Linked DNA regions of Actinospica robiniae DSM 44927. The protein of the gene in region 1 interacts with the protein of each later gene in a pairwise test. Links are inferred from orthologs where the notes say so. Each region holds a gene or a part of one and is shown on either strand. Other genes may lie near its edges. The genes, in order: pheT and secD.

What was found.
Region 2: the proteins of pheT (region 1) and secD interact in binary tests that used the Escherichia coli proteins (3 or more experiments, as listed by UniProt). The link is inferred for Actinospica robiniae DSM 44927 from one-to-one orthologs.

The regions. Positions count from the first base shown.
Region 1 is NZ_KI632511.1:7,804,114-7,807,561, forward strand. The notes cover bases 167-3,303. They hold pheT (phenylalanine--tRNA ligase subunit beta), read left to right. Parts: upstream 167-566; coding sequence 567-3,041; downstream 3,042-3,303. Other genes in these bases: pheS (phenylalanine--tRNA ligase subunit alpha), read left to right, coding at 167-567; ACTRO_RS33715 (ABC-F family ATP-binding cassette domain-containing protein), read left to right, coding at 3,193-3,303. In the rest of the region: more of pheS, read left to right, coding at 1-166; more of ACTRO_RS33715, read left to right, coding at 3,304-3,448.
Region 2 is NZ_KI632511.1:4,192,751-4,196,052, reverse strand. What follows is about bases 128-3,118. They hold secD (protein translocase subunit SecD), read left to right. Parts: upstream 128-649; coding sequence 650-2,587; downstream 2,588-3,118. Other genes in these bases: secF (protein translocase subunit SecF), read left to right, coding at 2,587-3,118; yajC (preprotein translocase subunit YajC), read left to right, coding at 128-468. Outside these bases: more of yajC, read left to right, coding at 1-127; more of secF, read left to right, coding at 3,119-3,302. UniProt on the Escherichia coli protein: Part of the Sec protein translocase complex. Interacts with the SecYEG preprotein conducting channel. SecDF uses the proton motive force (PMF) to complete protein translocation after the ATP-dependent function of SecA.

The DNA.
Region 1 (3,448 bases):
GACTCGCTGATCCTGCGCACGCAGACCTCGCCGCTGCAGGTGCGCACGATGCTCCGGCGCAAGCCGCCGCTGCACATGGTCTCGATCGGGCGCACCTTCCGCACCGACGCGCTCGACGCCACCCACACCCCGGTCTTCAACCAGATCGAGGGCCTGGTGGTGGACGAGGGGATCGGCATGGCCGACCTCAAGGGCACCCTGGACCACTTCGTGAAGGCCATGTTCGGCGAGGACATCGCCACCCGGCTGCGGCCGAACTACTTCCCGTTCACCGAGCCGAGCGCCGAGCTGGACCTGCAGTGCTTCGTGTGCCACGGCTCGTCCGTGGGCGACCCGGACAACCCCTGCCGCACCTGCTCGTCCGAGGGCTGGATCGAGCTCGGCGGCTGCGGCGTGGTCAACCCGCGGGTGCTGGTCTCGGTCGGCATCGACCCCGAGCGCTACAGCGGCTTCGCCTTCGGCATCGGCCTTGAGCGGACCCTGATGTTCCGCCACGGCATCACCGACATGCACGACATCGTCGAGGGTGACATCCGCTTCACCCTCCCGTTCGGAGTGGAAATCTGATGCGCGTCCCTGTTTCCTGGCTGCGCGAGTACGTCGACCTGCCCGAGTCGCTGACCGGCCGCGAGCTGGCCGAGCGCCTCGTCCCGGCCGGCTTCGAGGTCGAGACCGTGCACGAGTCCGGCGTGGGCCTGACCGGCCCGCTGGTGGTCGGGCAGGTGCTCGAGATCGAGGAGCTCACCGCGTTCAAGAAGCCGATCCGCTACTGCCAGGTGCAGGTCGGACCGGAGGCGGCGGACGTGCGCGGCATCGTCTGCGGCGCGCGCAACTTCAAGGTCGGCGACAAGATCGTGGCCGCGCTGCCCGGCGCGGTGCTGCCCGGCGACTTCAAGATCGCCGCGCGCAAGACCTACGACCACGTCTCCGACGGCATGATCTGCTCGGCCCGCGAGCTCGGCCTCGGCGAGGACCACGACGGCATCATCGTGCTGCCGGCCGACGTCCAGGTCGGCGCGGACGCGATCGAGCTGCTCGGCATCCGCGACGAGGTGCTCGACATCGCGGTGACCACGGACCGCGGCTACTGCCTGTCCATGCGCGGCATGGCCCGGGAGGCCGCGATCGTCTTCGGCCGCTCGCTGCGCGACCCGGCCCTGCTCGACACCCCGGCGCCGACCCGGGGCGGCTACCCGGTGGTGCTGGCCGACCCGCTCGGCTGCGACCGCTTCGTCGCGCGCGCCGTGCGCGGGATCGACCCGCTGGCCCCCACCCCGCTGTGGATGCAGCGGCGCATCCAGCTCTCCGGCATGCGCCCGATCTCGCTGATCGTGGACATCGCCAACTACGTGATGCTCGAGATCGGCCAGCCGCTGCACACCTACGACCTGCGCCGGCTGACCGGCCCGATCACGGTGCGGCGGGCGGCTGCGGGGGAGAAGCTCGAGACCCTCGACGACGCCGAGCGGGCGCTGGACCAGGACGACCTGCTGATCACCGACGAGACCGGGCCGATCGGCCTGGCCGGGGTGATGGGCGGGGCGTCCACCGAGGTGCACACCGGCACCGTGGACGTGCTGATCGAGGCCGCGCACTTCGACGCGGGCTCGATCTCGCGCACCGCCCGCCGGCACAAGCTGCCGTCCGAGGCCTCGCGCCGGTTCGAGCGCACGGTGGACCCGAACGCGGCCGCCGCGGCGGCCCAGCGCGCGGTGGACCTGCTCGTGCTGCTCGGCCACGGCGAGGCGGACCCGGAGGTCACCGTGGCCTCCACCCAGCAGCGCCCGGCCGCGCCGATCCTGATCGACGCGGGCCTGCCCGGCCGCGTCGCCGGGCTCGCCTACCCGCGCGAGGCGGTGGTGCGCCGGCTGCAGGAGGTGGGCTGCACCGTCGAGGGCGCGGACCAGCTGAGCGTGACCCCGCCGTCCTGGCGGCCGGACCTGACCGACCCGAACGACCTGGCCGAAGAGGTCATCCGGCTCGAGGGCTACGACCGGATCCCGATGAAGCTGCCGGTCGCTCCGCGCGGCCGCGGCCTGTCGCTGCGCCAGCGGCTGCACCGCCGGGTTGGCCGTGCGCTCGCCGACTCCGGCTTCGTCGAGGTGCTCAACTACCCGTTCGTCGGCGACGCCGAGCTGGACGCGATGGGCGTGCCCGCGGACGACGCCCGCCGCACCGCGCTGAGCCTGGCCAACCCGATCTCGGACGAGCAGCCGTACCTGCGCACGACACTGCTGCCGGGCCTGTTCGCCACGTTGCGGCGCAACGTCGGCCGCGGCTTCCACGACGTGGCCCTGTTCGAGACCGGCCTGGTCTACCAGCCGCGTCCGGACGCTTCGGCCCCGCCGCGGCTGTCGGTCGAGCGCCGCCCCTCGGACGAGGAGCTCGCGGTGCTCGAGGCCTCGCTGCCGGACCAGCCGCGGCACGTCGCCGCGGTGCTCGTCGGCGCCCGCGAGAACGCCGGCTGGTGGGGCGAGGGCCGGGCCGCGAGCTGGGCCGACGCGGTCGAGGCGGCGCGGACGGTGGCGGCCGCGTGCGGCGCGGAGCTGACGGTGGATCAGGCGCAGTACGAGCCCTGGCACCCCGGCCGCTGCGCCGTGCTCTCGATCGACGAGCGGATCGTCGGCTACGCGGGCGAACTGCACCCGAAGGCGCTCGAGGCGCTCGGCCTGCCGCCGCGCACCTGCGCGATGGAGCTGAACCTGGACGCGCTCGTCCCCGCCGACGACGTGCCGGTGAGCCCGGAGCAGGTCTCCGCGTTCCCGCCCGCCACGGTGGACGTCGCCCTGGTGGTCTCCCGCGAGGTGCCGGCCGCGGACGTCGAGTCGGCGCTGGTCGCCGGCGCCGGCCCGCTGCTCGAGGCGATCCGGCTGTTCGACGTCTACGAGGGCGATCGGGTCGAGGAGGGTTCGAAGTCGCTGGCGTTCTCGCTGCGGCTGCGCGCCTCGGACCGCACCCTCAAGGCCGACGAGGTCGCCGCCGTGCGCGAGGCCGCCGTGGCCTCGGCCACCCGGCACTCGGGCGCGGTGCTGCGCGGCTGACGCGCTCCCGCACGGCGGAAAACCGGTTGCCCGGGCCCTCGCGGCCCGGGCACCATCGTCTGCGTACCTGTTTCCGGCTCGAGGAGCTCCGTAGTGCTGATTCGTGGGTCGTGTCGCTACCCGATCATGACGACCACCCATGGAGCCCTCCTTGTTCGCCGTATCCGCACGTTCCTTCCTCAAGGCGACCGGCCTCTCGCTCGCCTTCCACGCTGAGCCGCTGTTCGACGGCGTCGGCCTGACCCTGGCGCCGGGCGACCGGGTCGCCCTGGTCGGCCCGAACGGGGTCGGCAAGTCCTCGCTGCTCAAGGTCCTGGCCGGCCGCTTGTCCGCGATCGCGGGCCGGGTCGAGTACGGGCCGGATGCCCGCGTCGGCTATTTCTTCCAGCAGGTTCCCGATCCGGGCC
Region 2 (3,302 bases), 3.6 Mb from region 1 along the record:
GTCCTCCGCGAACAGATCGCCCGCCGGGCAGGACTCGGCACGATCCCGGAAGAACAGCCGACCATGCAACTGATTCTGATCTACGTCGTCGTCATCGGCGCGGCTTTCATGTTCATGACCAGCCGCGGCCGCAAGAAGCAGGCCGCCCAGGCCCAAGCCATGCAGCACGCTCTCGTCCCCGGAGCCGAGGTGCGCACCATCGGCGGCCTCGTCGGTGCGGTCGCCGAGATGACCGACGAGTACGTCGTCATCGAGACCACTCCCGGGGTGAAGCTCAAGTTCACCAAGCAGGCCATCGCCGGCGTGGTCCAGCCGGCCAATCCCGACGCCCTGGTCGACGGCGAGGAACTCACCCCGGAGGAGGCGGACGCCCTCGCGGCCGAGCAGGCCGAGCAGACCGAGCAGACCGCGACCGCCGAGACCGAGTCCGAGCCCGAAGACGCCAAGGACCAGCAGAAGGTCGGCTGACGCCTCCCGCCCGCCGGGGGGACCGGCCGCCCGGCCCGGGGGAACCGTCCCGAGCCCGGCGCCGTCTCTGACTCGGGCGTACGCGGCACACCGGCAGTGAGCGTGGCCAAGGCTCCCGGCGCTTCCCTCCACGGGACGTCGGGCGTCCCGGTCCGCATGTCAATTACCGAGGAGAAGGAACGTGGCTGCGAAAAAGGCCAGGAGCAAGAAGTACTCCGGCCTGCTCTCCACCCGGGCCAGGGGGGCGGCGGACAAGCGGCCGTGGCGACCGCTGGCAGCCCTGGCTGTGGTGCTCATCGCCCTGTACGCGACGATGCTCGGCGTTCACGCCACGCACCCGCGGCTCGCGATCGACCTGGCCGGCGGCACCAGCGCGGTGTTCACCGCGGAGACGGACAAGAAGACCACTCCGGCGGCCTCCGAGATGGACCAGGCCGTGAGCATCATGCAGGAGCGCGTCAACGGTTACGGCGTCAGCGAGGCGACGGTCACCAAGGAGGGGTCCGACACGATCGACGTCGAGATCCCCGGCCAGTACTCGCAGGACACCGTCAACTCCATCGGCGCGACCGCCCACCTGTACTTCCGCGAGGTGCTCGCCGAAGGCGCGGGTGTGCCCACACCCACCACCAGCCCCACCCCGACCGCGACCGGCAGCTCCGCCCCGAGCAGCACGGCCAGCCCGTCCACCGGGGCCACGGCCAAGGCCGGCGCCTCCGCCTCGGCGAGCTCCACCGCCAGCGAGAAGGCCACCAGCCAGTCCGAGTCCGGCACGGTCAAGGCCGACGCGGCCAGCACCTCCGCCTCGCCTGACACCTCCACCTCGTCCGCGGCCGGCTCGAGCGCGTCCCCCGCGGCCAGCTCGAGCGCCACCCCGGACGCGAGCTCCTCGGCCAGCGCCGCGGCCCAGGCCCAGCAGGAGCAGGCCATCAGCCAGTACGAGGCGCTCAACTGCTCGAACAACGCGATGGTCAAGAACGTCGGCGCGGTCAAGCCCACCGACTTCCTCGCCACCTGCGGCCTCGACAAGAACAAGTACCTGCTCGGCCCGTCGATCATCGACGGCAAGGACGTCACCAGCGCCCTCGCCACCCAGACCGTCGGCAGCGGCGGCATCCCGACCGGCGCCTGGGAAGTCGACCTGTCCTTCGACGCCAAGGGCAAGTCCGAGTTCGCCACCGAGACCACCAAGCTCTACCAGGAGACGCAGGACACCACCGGCCAGTCCGGCACCGGCCAGTTCGCCATCACGCTCGACGGCGTCGTGCAGTCCGCCCCGGTCGTGCAGGGCGCGATCACCGGCGGCACCGCGACCATCAACGGCTCGGTGTTCACCCAGTCCACCGCCAAGCAGCTGGCCACCACGCTCGCCTACGGCTCGCTCCCGCTGAACTTCCAGCAGAGCCAGGTCTCGATCGTCTCCCCGACCCTCGGCAGCTCCGAGCTCGACGGCGGTCTGATCGCCGGCGGCATCGGCCTGTTGCTGGTGTTCCTGTACGTCATCATGTACTACCGCGGTCTGTCGGTCGCGGCCATCTCCAGCCTCGTCGTCGCCGCGGCCCTGACCTACGCGCTGGCGTGCCTGTTCGGCCCGCTGATGGGCTTCACGCTCTCGCTGCCCGGCGTCGCCGGTCTGATCGTGGCCATCGGTATCACGGCGGACTCGTTCGTCGTCTTCTTCGAACGGTTGCGAGACGAGCTGCGGGAGGGCAGATCGGTGCGCTCCGCGGTGCGCCACGCCTGGCAGCGCGCCCGCCGCACGGTGATAGCGTCCGACATGGTCACCCTGATCGCCGCCGTCGTGCTCTACCTGCTCACGGTCGGCTCGGTGCAGGGCTTCGCGTTCACCCTGGGCCTGTCCACGGTGATCGACCTCGTGGTGATCTTCATGTTCACCGTCCCGATGGTCACGCTCTTCTCCCGCACCGACTTCTTCGGCAACGGCCACCGCTGGTCCGGCCTGGACCCGGAGAGCCTGGGCCGGGCCCGGCAGAACTACCGGTCCGGTTCCGGCTCGCGCGGCCGGATGACCATCGCCGAGCGCCGCCGGCTGGCGGAGGCCGAGGCGGCCGAGGCGCAGGACTCGGACGAATCCAACCAGCAGAGCGTGGAGGCCTGATGTCCCGGCTGAACAACTTCAGCACGCTCGGCAACCGGCTCTACAGCGGCGAGACCACGGTCGACGTCATCGGCCGGCGCAAGCGCTGGTTCGCCTCGTTCGGCGTCGTCCTGCTGATCGCGCTGGTCGGACTGGGTGTGCGCGGTCTGCACTTCAGCGTCGACTTCACCGGCGGCTCGGTGCTCACCGTGCCGAGCCAGACGCTCACCACCTCGCAGGCCACCTCCGTCGCCATCGCCCACGGCGTGAGCGCGCCGGTGGTCCAGGAGGAGACCATCACCACCGGCGGCGCCGGCCGCCAGATCGAGGTGACCACGCCGACGATCCAGGGCGGCACGGAGAACACGCTCAAGGACGCCCTGGCCAGCGCGGCCGGGATCGACCCGAACAAGATCACCGTGCAGCAGGTCGGCGCCAGCTGGGGCCACGAGGTGTCCAAGGACGCCATCGAGGCGCTGATCGTCTTCCTCGTCGCGGTGACGATCTATCTGGCGCTCTTCTTCGAGTGGCAGATGGCCGTCTCCGCGCTGGTCTCGCTGCTGAACGTGGTCGTGATCACCGGCGGCGTCTACGCGTGGTCGGGCCTGACCGTCTCCCCGGCCACCGTGACCGGCTTCCTGACGATCCTCGGTTACGCGATCTACGACGCGGTCGTGGTGTTCGACAAGATCAAGGAGAACCGCCGGCTGTACGTGGACACGGACCGGATGGGATA